4 regions of the Methylobacterium sp. FW102-HT35C08 genome follow, and region 3 is predicted to be linked to each of the others. Evidence: predicted binding sites of a transcription regulator. Region 3 holds the regulator's gene; each other region holds the start of a gene.
What was found. Region 3 encodes LexA, which represses DNA repair genes until DNA is damaged. Its sites were predicted from a motif close to TGTTCNNNNTGTGTTCNG; they were not measured.
Positions count from the first base shown of each region.

Region 1: a site for LexA is predicted at 1,958-1,975, ahead of AC3WSN_RS28430 (trna delta -isopentenylpyrophosphate transferase). Genes of this name have one in related genera too.
Region 2: a site for LexA is predicted at 2,448-2,465, ahead of AC3WSN_RS21995 (type IA DNA topoisomerase). Genes of this name have one in related genera too.
Region 4: a site for LexA is predicted at 2,285-2,302, ahead of dinB (DNA polymerase IV). Genes of this name have one in related genera too.

Region 1 is NZ_JBYTCL010000002.1:5,938,075-5,941,943, forward strand. It holds gene AC3WSN_RS28415 (DsbE family thiol:disulfide interchange protein) at 4-618, opposite strand; gene ccmD (heme exporter protein CcmD) at 615-758, opposite strand; gene AC3WSN_RS28425 (heme ABC transporter permease) at 769-1,566, opposite strand; gene AC3WSN_RS28430 (trna delta -isopentenylpyrophosphate transferase) at 2,038-2,712, shown strand; gene AC3WSN_RS28435 (hypothetical protein) at 2,751-3,062, shown strand; gene AC3WSN_RS28440 (tRNA1(Val) (adenine(37)-N6)-methyltransferase) at 3,072-3,815, opposite strand; gene AC3WSN_RS28445 (putative signal transducing protein) at 3,812-3,869, opposite strand, start outside.
Region 2 is NZ_JBYTCL010000002.1:4,635,930-4,639,798, reverse strand. It holds gene AC3WSN_RS21995 (type IA DNA topoisomerase) at 25-2,409, opposite strand; gene AC3WSN_RS21990 (hypothetical protein) at 2,842-3,756, shown strand; gene recD2 (SF1B family DNA helicase RecD2) at 3,823-3,869, opposite strand, start outside.
Region 3 is NZ_JBYTCL010000002.1:2,041,616-2,045,484, reverse strand. It holds gene AC3WSN_RS09700 (ComEC/Rec2 family competence protein) at 1-1,098, shown strand, start outside; gene lexA (transcriptional repressor LexA) at 1,092-1,814, opposite strand; gene AC3WSN_RS09690 (hypothetical protein) at 2,051-2,521, shown strand; gene AC3WSN_RS09685 (hypothetical protein) at 2,540-2,755, opposite strand; gene AC3WSN_RS09680 (NRAMP family divalent metal transporter) at 2,901-3,869, shown strand, end outside.
Region 4 is NZ_JBYTCL010000002.1:1,811,676-1,815,544, forward strand. It holds gene pabB (aminodeoxychorismate synthase component I) at 1-354, opposite strand, end outside; gene rimO (30S ribosomal protein S12 methylthiotransferase RimO) at 727-2,067, shown strand; gene dinB (DNA polymerase IV) at 2,326-3,408, shown strand; gene AC3WSN_RS08650 (hypothetical protein) at 3,559-3,783, shown strand; gene AC3WSN_RS08655 (hypothetical protein) at 3,818-3,869, opposite strand, start outside.

The DNA.
Region 1 (3,869 bases), 3.9 Mb from region 3:
GCGCTACTGCGCCGCCGCGACCTTTCCGGCAGCGCGGATGCGCGCGAGCACGCTCGCGAAGTTCTCCGGCGTCAGGATGCCGACGAGCTTGTCGCGGATCACACCGTCGGGTCCGACGATGAACGTCTCGGGCACGCCGTAAACGCCGAAATCGATGGCCGCCCGTCCGCTGGCATCCGCCCCAACCGCGCTGAACGGCACGCCGTGCCGGGCCAGGAAGCGCTGGCCGGCCTCGGGGCTCGGCTCCTTATAGTCGATGCCGACGAGCCGGATCCCGGGCTCCTTCGCCAGCCGCATCAGCATCGGGTGCTCCACCTGGCAGGGGGCGCACCACGAGGCGAAGACGTTCAGCACCGTGATCTGCCCCTTCAGGTCCCGGCTCGACAGCCCCGGCACGGGTGCGCCCGCGGCGGTCAGCCCCGGCACGGCGGGCAGGTCGAAGCTCGGCACCGGCTTGCCGATCATCGCGGAGGGCAGGGCCGCCGGATCCGCGCCCGAGCGCAGGCGCAGGAACAGCACGGCGGCGAGCGCCGCGAAGGCGAGGGCCGGCACGATCAGCAGGAGCGAGCGGCGGACGGGCGGCGGCCGCCCGGTCGCCTCGTCGAGGGGGGTGGTCATCGCCGATCCTCGCCGAAGCCCCGGAGCGCGCGCAACTGCGCCCGCCGGTCGCGGATCGCGTTGCCGAGGAGGGCAACCATCACCAGCCCCGTGAAGCCGTAGGCCGCCAGGATGAAGCCGCCGTGAGATCCGAGATCCATCGCGGTCCTCCTAGACCGGCTGACCGACCGGCAGCGACGCCGGTGTCGGGGTGAGGCGCGGCTGGGTCCGGTCCAGGCGCTCGGCCTCGCGGATCGTCAGCGTCCGCACCCGGCGACGCATGATCTCGGTGCGCATCGCGTAGAGGTGCAGGGTCGTCCCGCCGAGCGTCGCGGCGGCGATCATGACCAGCAGCGGGTAGAGCATCGACGGATCGATGGTCGACCCGCCCATGCGCAGGATCGAGGCCGGCTGGTGCAGGGTCGACCACCAGTTCACCGAGAACTTGATGATCGGCAGGTTCACGGCGCCGACGAGGGTCAGGATCGCCACCGCGCGCGCGGCCCGGTTGGGGTCCTCCAGGGTCCGCCACAGCGCGATGATGCCGCAATAGATCAGCAGCAGGATCAGCATCGAGGTCAGGCGCGCGTCCCAGACCCAGTAGGTTCCCCACATGGGCTTGCCCCACAGGGAACCAGTGACGAGGCAGATCAGCGTGAAGGCGGCCCCGATCGGCGCCGCGGCGCGCTGGGCGACGTCAGCGAGCGGATGGCGCCAGACCAGGCTGCCGATCGCCGACACGCTCATGGCACCGTAGAAGAAGACCCCGAGCCATGCCGCGGGGACATGGATGTACATGATCCGCACGGTCTCACCCTGCTGGTAATCGGGCGGCACCACGAAGAAGGTCATGTACAGGCCGACCGCCAGCACGCCGAGCGAGAGGGCGGTGAGCCACGGCACCAGCGCGCCTGACCACCGCATGAAGTGGCTCGGATTCGACAGGCGGGTCCAGAGGGATGGGGTCATCGCGGCGGCTGCCTCAGACATCGTTCCTGCGGTCTAACCTAGGATGCGGTGCAGCAACAATGCGAGTCTCCGGCGCAGCTTTGCAGCAGACCGACTTAGTGGGCGTCCCCTGAGCGAGTTCCGCGCGGGTGATCCGCCGAAGAGATGCGCAGGCACGGGGTCAGCATCCCCAAATGCCCACGCATATGCCGACGCAGTCCAACACCCCGCGCGAACTGACGAGATTAGCCCCGTCGTTCCGGGGCGCCGCTGCGCGGCCCCGGGATGACGGAGCGGGTCGCGTCGCCCAGCGAGCCCGAACGGCCGGGCGCGGTGCCCATCCCATGGGCCCAGAAGTCCCGGAAATCGGCGGCCGACCCTTGCGCATCTCGGGAGGATTGCGCATATAGAGACGAACAAAAAGAGAACAAAAGAGCGTCGCCGTACAAAGCTGTGGACGACGCGGCCCAATCCCGCCGGAACGAGCCCCGCATGCGAACCGCCGACAAGCAGATCGCCGACATCCTCGTCCGCTACGGCGAGCCCTTCGGGGGCAACGTCTGGCGCGTCCAGGGAACGGCCGTGATCTACCACAAGACGCTGGAGCGCATCGCCGCACAGGCCGGGATCGTGTTCGAGCCGCCGACCATCATCCGGTCCGAGCGCGACGAGGCCGTGATCCTCGTGACCGGCCGCCTGCCCGGCGCGAAGCCCGGGACCGAGCGGGTCGAGTGGTCGCTGGGCGAGGCTCTGGTGAATGTGAACTACCGCGTCTCGGGCAAGCAAGCGGCCTATGTCTACGCCATGGCCGAGAAGCGGGGTAAGGACCGCGTCATCCTCAAGCTGATCGAGCTGCACGGCCTCGTCTACTCGGAGGAAGAGGCCGACGAGTTCCGCGCCCACCAGCCCGCGGTCCGGGCCGTGGACGAGGATTTCGAGGAGCCGCCGGCCTTCGACGAGATCACCGAGGCCGAAGGCGATCTCAAGCGCCGGATCGACGAGGCCGAGACGATCAACGCCGTCACGGACCTGATGCTGGACGGCGCCACCCAGGCCGTCCTGGCGACGATGCCCGCCGGCACCCGCGATGAGGTCCGGGACTACGCAAAAGCGCGCCTCGTGGCGCTCGGCTGGCCCAAGCGGTCCGGCCGCAAGAGCGCCGCCTAACCCATCCGCAATCGATCCCCCTACCGAAGGAGACCGCCATGCATCGCGCGACGAGCCGCCGCACCATGAAGGCCCGCCGGGACGCCCACCGGGGCTGGAGCATCGAGACCTTGTCGTACAGCCCATCGCGGATCGTGCGGCTCGGCGCCGAGAAGGTCGCGATCCTGTTTCCACCGCTGGAACCCGGTGCCGCCTGGCAGCTCTATCCGCACCCCGATACGTTCCCGGGGCTCAATTTCGAAGGCCTGCCCGAGCCGCTGCGCCCGGAATTCTTGTCCTTCCCGGATCTCACCGAGGTAGAGCGGTTTCTCGGCATCCGCGAGGAGGAGCCGGCGGCCCTGGCCGCGTGAACGGAGGGGTCAGGCGGGCCGCCACGGTGCTCCGCGATGGAGCGCTGCGGCTTCCGGGGTGAAGCGCCCGTCGGGATCGTGCAGCACGAGCGGCGGGCGCAGACTCAGCGCGGCGCGGCTGCCCTTGGTCGCGCTGATCAGGAGGCGGATCGCGGGTGCCTCGGCCCGGGCGTGGACCGGGCGGATCGCGATGCCGCCGTATCGTCTCTTGAGTGCATCGAGACAGGCGGGCAGCGCCTCGGCCCGATGGATGAGCCCAAGGCGACCGCCGGGTCGAAGGACCGCCGTGCAGGCCCTGATCCAGGCGTCGAGGTCCTGCCCGGCAAAGGTGTGGGCGGTCGCCCGTCCTGGATTGGGCGAGGCCCGGTGGCCGCCGTCGAAGAAGGGCGGATTGGTCAGCACCAGGTCGAAACTGTCCGGCAGCAGGCCCGCAGCGCGGCGTTCCGCCGCGGACGCGAGCAGGTCGGCCTCGATCACCCGAGCCTCGATGCCGTTGAGCCCGGCATTCGCCCGAGCCAGTTCGGCGACGTCGTGATCGCGCTCGATCAGCGTCGGCTTCAGGCCCGGCACCAGCGCGGCGCAGCCGAGGCCGACGGCGCCCGTCGAGGCGCCGGCGTCGCAGAGCCGATCGCCGGCCGCCGGAACCAGCAGCTGCGCGAGCAGGATTGCGTCCGTCCCGGCCCTGTGCGCGCCCCGCGGTGGCTGATGCAGGCGCAGGCGTCCGCCGAGAAAGCCGTCCGGCTCCGGGCTCACGGCTGGCGCAGCTCGTGAGCGATCCCGGCATCGACGAGCAGGCGCCGGGCCTGG
Region 2 (3,869 bases), 2.6 Mb from region 3:
CTTGGACGACTGCAGCCGGCAACTTCAAGCTTGACGTCGCGCTGCTGCCTGTCTCGGCTTTCCCGCCACTCTGCCCCGCCGCTTCCCACGATCAACCGGCGCTTTGCCTTTTCTCGCGCCAGGGTTGCCGGCCCCGGGTCGCTCCTGCTGCTGGGGGACGTGCGCGTCGAGGAAGCGCCGGCACGCGTCGAAATCCGTCTCTGTCTCCGGCGGACAGGGGACGCCTCGCTGCTCTGCCAGACTGCGCGCGTAGCGGAGCATCGCCGCGCTCGGGATACGCCGATCGCGAGGCTCGCCGGCGCCGTCCGTCTGAGGCACGCGTGGCCCGGCATGGGTGTCCAGGAAGGATCGGCAAATGCTGATGCTGCTCTTGCAGCCGCGGGGCAGCGTCACGCCTTTTCGCTCGGCCAAGCTGACGGCGAACGACATCATGGCCGAGGTCGGCGGCCGGTTGTCGGCCTGACCGGGCGGGATCAGGCTCGGATCGAGGCTGACCACCGGTGAGTCCGCGATCGCGGCGATCAGCTCATCGAGGCGCGCGCGGGTCCGCTGCCGGAACGCGTTCGCACGATCGACGGCCTCGGCACGCGTGGCCGCGCGACCGATCTCCGCCAACTCGGCCTCGAACATGGCGCGCCCGACCGGGTCACCGTAGGCCGGGAATACGCGCCGCACCGCCGTGATGAAGGCCAGCCCCACCTCGGTCACCGCGATGGCTGGATCCTTGCCGCTGGACAGCGTGACGTAGCGGCTCTTCAGCAGCTTGGGCAGGATCGTGTCGCGGGTCGCGGCGGTGCCGAGGCCCTTGGGTTCGTTCGGGTTGACCGGGTTCTCCAGCGCGCGCTTGACCGCCGGATCATCCACCTGGTCGATCAGCCGGCCCATCACCACCGGCAGCTCGCCGCGGCTGATCCGCCGCGGCGGTTCGGTCATCGCGGTGGCGACGCCTGCCTTCGTGGCCGATGCGCCCTCGCCATCGTCCACGGCCGGCAGGCGCGCGGACGTGGCCTCGGCGTCGCGTTTCGCCTTGCCGGGGACGGCATCGGCCTCGAGGTCAGCCTCGCTGCCGTAGATCGCGCGCCACCCCGGCGCGCGTATGACGCTGCCCGACACGGCGAAGCGCTTCGTCCCCAAAGGGGTCCCGACCTCGGCCGCGACACGCGTGCGGGCATCGATGCCGTCGGGAAGGTGGGCGGCCAGATAGGCCTTCGCGACGAGTTCCCACAGCCGGAACTGGTCGGCCGAGAGGCGGCCGCGCTCTGGAACCTTGCGCAGGGGCACGATGGCGTGGTGCTCGCCCGGGTCCTTGACGTAGTGTCCCTTGGCCCCGCGTCGGATCACGGGCGCCTCGGTCCCGGGTATGACGCTGCGCAGATCGGTCAGCACGGAAACCACGGCCGTCATGACCGCAGCGGCATCGCCCGCCTGTCCGTCCGGCAGGTATTCGGACTCGGTCCGCGGGTAGCTGAGGTAGCCCTGATCGTACAGCTCCTGGGCGAGACCGGCCGTGTGCTGCGGATCCCAGCCGAACCGCTTGGCGCAGCGCCGCGCCAAGGTGTCTTTCGAGAACAGCCGCGGCGGCGCGCGCCGCACGTCCTTGTGCTCGACGGCCAGGGGACCCGACCACGTCGCCGCGGCGGCACGGATCGTCTCGGCGATCGCCGGGTCGAAGATCCGCTCGTTGGGCGCATGCCACAGGATCAGCTCGGCGCCGGACCGCGTGCTCAGGTGCAGGGCCACCTTGAAGAAATCCTGCGGCACGAAGGAGCGGATGCGCGCCTCCAGGTCGGCCAGGATCGCGAGGGTGGGTGTCTGCACGCCGCCGAAGCGCCAGGGCTCACGGAAGGCCGGCGGGCGCAGCCGCAGCGAAATCGCCCGTGTGCCGTTCAGACCGAGGTGGTAATCCTCGTACTGCCTGCACAGCGCCTCCAGGTAGGCGGCGTAGTCGCGCTCGCCTGAACCGGGCTCCTTGGCCAGGGCCGCGAAGGCGCGGCGGATCGAGACATCGTCGAGCGCACCGAGCTTGAGCCGGTCGACGCGCCCGCGCCAGCCGAGATGCTCCAGCACCTCCCAGGCGATCATGGAGCCCTCGCGTCCCGGGTCGGTGGCGATGATTACCCGGTCGACGCCGCTCAGGGCCTGCCGGATCGACGCGATCTTCGGCGCGTGCGACTGGCCGGACCGGTTCGTGCCGTGGCTGACCGGGATCGTATCGAGCACGATCGGCAAGGCCTCGAAGCGCCAGGGCTTCCACTCGGGCCGGATGCTGCCCGGCTCCTCGGCCGACAGCAGGTGCCCCTCGGCAGCCACGCAGACGGTCGTCGGCGAGCGGAAGAAGCGCTGCAGCTGCCGCATGGCCGAGGGCTTCTCGAAGAAGAACAGCGTGCGACCGGAATTCGGAGGTGACATGTCGCTGACCGCGAAGACGCTCGCCGCCCTTGGCAGCGGGTTCGCATTTTGTTCTAGTCGGGCTCCGCGCGCAACAGGCACACGGGATGGGACAGCTGCCGCTCATGCCGAACGCGAGCCGGTGCCGCTCCAACGGCATGAGAGATCGTGACGCAAGTCTGACGCTTCCGCCGACGCGGCGGAAACTGGATCCGGGCGAGGGGGAGCGACATGCGCGGCGGCATCGCGGTCTCTGAGGGCCTCGTCTTCGGCGTCCGTGCCGACGGTACTCTCGCCCACATCTCGGAGGTCGGCTCCGGCTTGGCGTGCGGCTGTCGGTGCCCACGCTGTGGAACGCCGCTGGTGGCCCGCAGAGGTGACCGGGTCCAACACCATTTCGGGCATCACGGCGCGGCCGGGGAGCGCTCCTGTCACGGCGGCCCGGAGACAGCCTTGCACCGGTTCGCCAAGGAACTGCTCGCCTCCAAGCTGACGCTCGCCCTGCCTCCCGTGCTCCGCGATGGCGAGCGGCAGCCGCTTCACCCGGGCGGGCCCTGCCGGTTTGATTCGGCGCTCTTGGAGCACCGGCTCGGTACCATCGTGCCTGACGTGATCGTGCGCCGCGCAGACCGGGATCTGCTGGTCGAGTTTCAGGTCACGCACGCGTGCGGCCCCGATAAGATCGCCGGGATCGCGAACCTCGGGATCGCCGCGGTCGAGATCGACCTGTCAGGCTTGCTGCAGAGCGCAGGGCGCCGAGACCTTGAGGATGCCATCCTCTCCCGGTCGCCTCGTCGATGGCTGCACAACCCGAAACGTCAACGCGTTTCCGCCGCGCTCGCGGAGACGGTCGACCGCCCCCTCCGGCCGGGCCGGACCTCTGCCGCTCTGGAGCGCGCCTACGCCGCAGCGTGTCGAGAGGTGCGCGCGATGCCTGTCGCGGGTTTGGCGCCGGCCCGGATCGCGGCCGACGGCCTGTCCCACGCCATCGGGCTTGAGGTTGCCGGGTTCGGCTGCTTCAGCGTCTCGCCTCGGGATTGGCAGGCTCTGATCCTCATGTCTGCGCTCGATCGCGCGCTGGTGCGCGGCCCCGGCGCGGTGAAGGTCGAGACGGCGCTGCGGCAGGTGCGGGAGCGGGGATGGGTGCGGCGGCGCTTCAGCCGCCTTCAGCCGGCCGAGCTCGCGAGCCTGCGGACCGCATCGTCCTCGTTCGCGCTGCCGGATAGGGCGATTGCGGCCTGGGCGACGGCGCTCTCGCTGCAAGGCCTTCTGATCCCGAGCGGTCGGCGCAATGAATGGATCATCCGGCGCGAGACGCTGCACTCGGCGCGGGATGCACGCCATAATGGGGCGGCGTGCGGGCGGTGATCGGCGGGCCCCAAGGCAGCCAGGACCCTGGTCCCCCGTAAATAGAGCGTCCGCCTCTGGGAGGCTTCACCGGCTCAGCCAATCCCGCAGCTTGGTCCAGCGCGGCTTCATGG
Region 3 (3,869 bases):
TCGTTCGGCGCGGTGGCGGGGCTGATTGCCTGCGCGCGGCTGATCGACGGACGGCTGTTCTTGCGCCCCGGGGCGGGGCGGATCGGGCGGATCGTCGGCACCGGCCTGTCGGCGGTCACCGGCACGCTGGCGACGACCCTGGTGGCGCAGATCGCCACCGCCCCCTTCGCCACCTACCATTTCCAGACAATCCAGCCGTTCGGGCTGATCGGCAATGCGCTGACGCTGCCTCTGGTCTCCCTGGTGGTGATGCCCTCCGCGGTGATCGGGATCCTCGCCTATCCGTTGGCTCTCGACCGGCCGATCTGGTGGCTCATGGGGCAGGCAGTCGGCGGTATGCTGGCGATCTCCGAATGGATCGCCGGGTTCGAGCGGGCAACGCTGGTGCTGCCGGCGTTCGGAACCGGGGCGCTGGGACTGCTCACGGCCGGGCTGCTGCTGGCGACGCTCCCGGTCTCGCGGCTGCGCTGGCTCGCCCTACCGCCGCTCCTGCTCGGCCTCGGCCTCGCGGCCCTGCCGGAGCGCTACGATCTCTACATCGACCGGCAGGGCGGAGGCGCCGCGGTGCGGGGTCCCGACGGGCGCCTTTCGGCGCTCGGAAATCCCTCCGGCTTCGTCCTGGAACAATGGCTGAAGGCGGACGGCGATAACCGCACACCCGAGCAGCGGAGCCGCCCGTCCGCGGGCGGGCGCTGCGACCGGCTCGGCTGCACCGCGATTCTGCCGAACGGCCGGGCGGTCGCCCTGGTTCGCGACTGGCGCGCCTTCCCGGAGGATTGCGCCCGGGCCACCGTGCTGATCACGGGCCTTGCGGCGCCCCCGACCTGCACGGGCCCGCTGGTCATCGACCGCGGCTTCCTCGCCAGTCACGGAGCCGTGGCCCTGCGCGCCGAAGCGGGCGGCTTCGCGATACAGGGCGCCCGGACCGATCAGCGGACGGTCCCCTGGCGGGCCCGCGCGGTGCCCCGCCCCGCCGCCGCTGCGCGGACCGGGACGGATCCTCCTGCGGACGCCTCCGGAGGGATGGCCGCGTCGGAGAGCGATCCGACAGGCGCCAACCCGGCTCCGGACGACGCGCCGGCCGCCCCGCTTCAGTAGCGGCGGACGAGGCTGACGAGCCGACCCTGGATCTGGACCCTGTCGGGACCGAGGACGCGGGTCTCGTAGGCCGGGTTGGCGGCTTCCAGGGCGATCGAGGAGCCGCGGCGGCGCAGGCGCTTGAGCGTCGCCTCCTCGTCGTCGATCAGGGCCACGATGATGTCGCCGGTGTTGGCGGTGTCCTGCTTGCGGATCACCACGAGGTCGCCGTCGAGGATGCCGGCCTCCACCATCGAGTCGCCGCGCACCTCCAGGGCGTAGTGCTCGCCGCCGGCCAGGAAGTCGGGCGAGAGGGTGATGGCGTGGCTCTGGTTCTGGATCGCCGAGACCGGTGTACCGGCCGCGATCCGGCCCATGACGGGGATCGACACGGCGCGGCCGGCCTCGTCGATCATGCGGGCATTGGCGGGCAGCGGCGGCTGCTTGGACTTGCCGCCCTCGACCACGCTCGGCGTGAAGCGGCGCGGCTCCGCCGGCGCCGCGGCAGCCGGGGACGTCAGGCTCTCGGGAATGCGGATCACCTCGATGGCCCGCGCCCGGTTCGGAAGGCGCCGCAGGAAGCCGCGCTCCTCCAGAGCCGTGATCAGACGATGGATGCCCGATTTCGACTTGAGATCGAGCGCATCCTTCATCTCGTCGAAGGAGGGGGGAACGCCGCATTCCTGCATGCGACTCTGGATGAATCGCAGGAGGTCCAGCTGCTTGCGCGTGAGCATCGAAGGGGGCCTCGCGGCTTGGCGGACCGCCTCGGGACGGTCTCGGAAACAAATCACGAACAGGTTAAACGTTCCGCAAGTGTTCCGCAAGCGTTATACGGCCACGCTTCTGCTGGCGCCGCGCTCCGAGGCAGAAACGAATTGACGGCGCAAGCGGAGCCGTTTCAATGCACCCACACGCCGCCGGACAGGGCGGCGGAGCCGGGGCGGGCTGAGATCGGGCTGGGATGACGAGGATGCGACGACCCGCGGCTCTGCTGCCTCCCGCCTTGACGGCCGTGACTCTGGCCTCCCTCGCTTTGGCGCTCGCGGGCTGCACCACGGGGTTCTCGTACATCTCCCGCAACTACGTCGCGCTCACCCCGCAGGTGGTCACGATCGGCTGCAAGGAGCCCTATGAGGTCTACGACAACCGGCAGTTGCGCCGGATGCTCATCGTCTCCAATGCCCTGCGTGAATATGCCGGCTGCAACCTGAGCGAGGTCCGGATCGATCCCGAGCCGGCGGCGACCCGGGTGAATCGCTTCCGCACCGCCGCCCGCACCTATCTCGACGAGACTGTGCGGGAAGATTGCCGGATCACCGGCGAGACCGTGTTCGATCCGCTGAAGACCGAGTTCGCCTACGCGTGCGACGCGCCGATCGAGAAGCGGGGCACGGTGGTGCCGCGCCTTCCGGGCCGCAACCCGGGCCTCGGCCCGCGCTGATCCGTCGGCGGCGGGCTCTCAAACGCCCGGCTTCGGAAAAGTCCGTTCCGCCGCATCTCCGGCGGCGGCCAGCAGCGCGCGGGCAAAGGCCCGAGCCTCCGCCCGGTCGAGCACGATCGCGGCGGTGACCGGACCTCCGCCCAGGTCGGACAGGGCGAGTTCCAGACGCACCCCATCGGGCACGGCGCTCGCCTGAAGGCTCCAGCCGGAGCTTCGATCCGCGCTCTCCACCATCTCACGTTACTCCCGCCTGCCCGGGAAAACGCCGCAGGCGCCCGCCGGAACCGGCCGTGCCCGGGCCTGTTCCCGAGCCGTGCCAAGCGCTTCCCTGCCTCGCCTGAACGCGTTCCTCAAGACCGCGGGCCCCGGACTCGTCGTGATGCTCGCCGACACGGATGTCGGCAGCCTGATCACGGCGGCCCAGAGCGGCGCACGCTGGGGCTACTCGCTGCTGCTCCTGCAGATCCTGCTGGTGCCGATTCTCTACGTCGTTCAGGAGCTGACGGTGCGGCTCGGCACCGCCACCGGCCGCGGCCACGGCGAGCTGATCCGGGCGCATTACGGGCCGGTCTGGGCCTGGATCTCCTACGGCGGCCTCGTGGTGGCCGGGATCGGCGCCATCGTGACGGAATTCTCCGGCATTGCCGGCATCGGCGACCTGTTCAGGGTGCCCCGGCTCGTGAGCCTCGGACTGCCAGCGGTCCTGCTGCTCGCGCTGGTCTTTACCGGGAGCTACCGGCGGGTCGAGGTGGTGGCGATCGTCGTCGGCCTGTTCGAGCTGGTCTTCATCGGCCTCGCCATCGCGGCGCGGCCGAACGTGGCCGAGATCGTCGCCTCCTTCGGGCACATGCCGCTCGGGGACGGCCAGTACCGGGTACTGATCGCCGCCAATATCGGCGCGGTGATCATGCCGTGGATGATCTTCTACCAGCAATCGGCAATCGTCGACAAAGGCCTCGGCTGGGACCACGCCCGGAGTTCGCGGCTCGACACGCTCGTGGGTGCCGTGATCTCGCAATGCGTGATGGGGGCAATCCTGATCGCGGCCGCCGCCACGATCGGCAAGGCCGGCCAGGGCACGAAGGACGGACTCCAGACCGTCGGTGACCTCGCGAGCGCCTTCACGCCGGCCTTGGGGCCCTGGCTCGGGCAGGTGGTGTTCGGGGCCGGCATCACCGCGGCGGCCTTCGTGGCGCTCAATGTCGTGGCGCTGGCGCTGGCCTGGGGCTTCGGCGACGTCACGGGCAAGCCGCATTCCCTTGCGCAGTCGCCCCGGGAGGCGCCGGCCTTCTACGGCGCCTTCGCGCTCGTGGTCGCCGCGGGCGCCTTCGCCGTGCAGCTCGTGCCG
Region 4 (3,869 bases), 230 kb from region 3:
GGTGAGCCCTGCCCGTCGGGCCGGCACCGTGACCCGTTCCAGCTGCGCGCCGAGATCGTAGGCGAGATAGCCGATGGCGCCGCCCGGGAACGGTTCGTCCGGACCGGGCGCGATCCGGTACGGCGCGAGGCAGGCCCGCAGGGCCGCGAAGGGCCCGCCCGGCACCGGGCGGCCATCCAGGGTCGCGCGTCCGTCGCGGAACCGGAAGCGTGCGAACGGCTCGGCGGCGACGATCGAATGGCGCCCGAGCGGATCGTGCCGCATGGCGCTGTCGAGGAAGGCGAGCCCCGGCAGGGCCCGCAGCCGGGCCGCCGCTGCGACGGGATCGATGAGGGGGATCTCTCGGGTCCACATGACCGGGTTCGGGGCTGATGTCCTTGGAGGCCGCGCGCACGCTGCCGTCGCACAGGCGATGCCGCGGGGGAAGCGGCAGTTCCACGCAGGCACCGCCGCGCGGCGCGCACGGCCTCGGTCCTCGGCGCCGGCCGGCGCCGCCGCTTCTTGATGTGTGGTGTCAGGATCGGCCGGTAAAGACTTGCCCAACAGCCAAGTTTGCCGGCGACAGTCAGCCTCGCGCGCGGGGCCGGGCACCCCTGCGGCGGCCGGTCTCGCGCAGGCCGGCGGGAATCGCTATAGGAGCCCCATCCCGAATTCTCGCCCTCGCGTTCCGTGTGACTGTCCCACAGGTCACGCGCGCGGGCGGTGTCCGACCCGTCGAATGCGCCCATGACCGCCACCGCCATACCTGCCCCCAAGGCCTCGGCCCCCAAGATCTCCTTCGTCTCGCTGGGCTGCCCGAAGGCGCTGGTCGATTCCGAGCGGATCCTGACCCATCTGCGCGCCGAGGGTTACGAGCTGGCCCGCCGGCACGACGGCGCCGACGTGGTGATCGTCAACACCTGCGGCTTCCTCGATTCGGCCAAGGCGGAATCGCTCTCGGCGATCGGCGAGGCCATGGCGGAGAACGGCCGGGTCATCGTCACCGGCTGCATGGGCGCGCAGCCGGAGGAGATCCGCGAGAAGTATCCCGACCTCCTGGCGGTGACCGGCCCCCAGGCCTACGAGTCGGTGGTGGCGGCCGTCCACGAGGCGGTGCCGCCGGCCCACGACCCGTTCCTCGACCTCGTGCCGCCGCAGGGAATCAAGCTCACCCCGCGCCACTACGCCTACCTGAAGATCTCGGAGGGGTGCAGCAACCGGTGCAGCTTCTGCATCATCCCGTCCTTGCGCGGGAACCTCGTCAGCCGCCCCGCCGCCGACGTGCTGCGCGAGGCGGAAAAACTGGTCAAAGCCGGCGTGAAGGAGCTGCTGGTGGTCAGCCAGGACACCAGCGCCTACGGCGTCGATATCCGCTACAGTGAGAGCCCGTGGCAGGACCGTCAGGTCCGGGCGAAGTTCTACGACCTCACCAAGGAGCTCGGCGAGCTCGGGGCCTGGGTGCGGCTGCACTACGTCTACCCCTATCCGCACGTGGACGAGGTCATCCCGCTGATGGCCGAGGGCAAGGTGCTCCCCTATCTCGACATGCCGCTCCAGCACGCGAGCCCCTCGGTGCTCAAGCGCATGCGCCGCCCCGGCAACCAGGAACGCCAGCTCGACCGGATCCGGAGCTGGCGGCAGATCTGCCCGGACCTCGCGATCCGCTCGACCTTCATCGTCGGCTTCCCCGGCGAGACCGAGGCCGAGTTCGAGGAATTGCTGGCCTGGCTGCAGGAGGCCAAGCTCGATCGGGTCGGCTGCTTCGAGTACGAGCCGGTGGCGGGCGCCACCGCCAACGCGCTGGGCGACCTCGTTCCGCCGGAGGTCAAGGCCGAGCGCAAGCGCCGGTTCATGGAGACGCAGAACGGGATCGCGCTGAGGCTCCAGCGGGCCAAGGTCGGCAAGCGGCTGCCCATCATCGTCGATTCCGTCGAGGGCGGGGTTGCGCGGGGCCGGTCCAAGGCCGACGCGCCGGAGATCGACGGCACTGTCCACGCCGCCTTCCGGCGCCCGGTGCGGGTCGGCGATATCGTCACCGTGAAGATCGACCGGGCCGAGGCCTACGACCTCTACGGCAGCGTGGCCTGAGGCGGCGCGCCGTAGCGACTTTCCAAACCGCGTCCTCATCCTGAGGTGCCGGAGCGCAGCAGAGGCCTCGAAGGAGATCTCCAGAAGATACGGCGATCCCTGGAGCCCTCCTTCGAGGCCCGCTGACGCGGGCACCTCAGGATGAGGGCGCGGGTGGGACATCTCTGTTGACGCCACGTCCAGCGCGGCTTGACCCCGCCGGCCCGCCGCGCTTTCTCGGAACAGAGCAGGAACCCACGGCGTATCTCCGAGGCGGCGATGGATCCGGAGGTCGCGCTCCGAAAAATCATCCACATCGACATGGACGCGTTCTACGCCTCCGTGGAGCAGCGCGACGACCCGTCCTTGCGCGGCCTGCCGCTGGCCGTGGGCGGCTCGCGGGAGCGCGGCGTGGTGGCGGCGGCGAGCTACGAGGCCCGGAAGTTCGGCGTCCGCTCGGCCATGCCGTCGGCCACCGCCCGCCGGCTCTGCCCGGATCTGCTGTTCGTGAAGCCGCGCTTCGAGGTCTACCGGGCGGTCTCTGAGGAGATCCGGGCGGTCTTCGCCCGGCACACGCCGATCATCGAGCCGGTGGCGCTCGACGAGGCCTATCTCGACGTCACCGAGAACCTCCTGGGGCTCCCGACGGCGACGGCCGTGGCGAAGGCGATCCGGGCCGAGATCTTGGAACGCACCGGGCTCATCGCCTCGGCGGGGGTCTCGTACAACAAGTTCCTCGCCAAGGTGGCGTCCGACCACAGGAAGCCGAACGCCCTGTTCGTCATCACCCCCGCCATGGGACCGGATTTCGTGGCGGAACTGCCGATCGGCCGGTTCCACGGGGTCGGCCCGGTCACCGAGGCGAAGATGAAGCGGCTCGGGATCGAGACCGGGGCCGATCTCCGCGCCTGGACGCCCGAGCGCCTGCGCGAGACCTTCGGATCGGCGGGCGCCTACTATTACGCCGTCGCCCGCGGGATCGACGCGCGGCCGGTCCGCGCCCACCGGGTGCGCAAGTCGATCGGCGCGGAGACCACCTTCTCGGAGGACACAGCCGCCTTCGAGGTTCTGGCCGCCCGGCTGGCGCCGCTGTTCGACAAGGTCTGGACCGGGGCCGACGCCAAGGGCATGCGCGCCCGGACCGTGACCCTGAAGCTGAAATTTTCGGATTTCGCCCAGGTCACCCGGGCGAAATCGCTCACCGTTCCCGTGGCCGACCGGACCAATCTGGAGCGGATCGGCCTCGACCTACTCGCCGGCCTGTTCCCCCTTCGGCGCAGCGCGCGGCTGATCGGGGTATCGCTGTCGGGCTTCGCTCAGGACGAGCCCGACGGGCCGCAGCAACTCGGGCTGGCGGTCTGACACGGCCTCCGGCGCAAGCGTCCGCTCCGTCATGCGCGGCACTGCGCCTGTGCGGTTCCGCACGTCGGGCAGGCGGGATCGGTCCCAGAGCGGAGCGATCCGGCACGGATCGGGGTTGTCCGAGCCCGTGCGAACGCAAGGACCCTGCCGATGTCGAAGCACGCCCTTCTGGCCATGGCCGCCGTGCTTCTCCCGGTCTGCGCGGCGGGCGCCGCCCGCGCGGACGGCACATCCGCTTTCGGAGCCGCCAACGCGGCTCAGCTGCGCGGCTACACCGCGAGCCCGGCCCAGATCTACGTTCCGGCAGGCGGCCCGAACGACAGGCCCGCAGCCCCCGCGCCGCAGCGGCAGAAGGCGCCGGTGCGCAGCCGCTGAGATCGGCCCGGGCCGCACGGGCCCGGGCATCCCGTCACGCGTTCTTGCGCGGCCGGTGGTCGGGGTCGATGCCGCCATCGACCTTG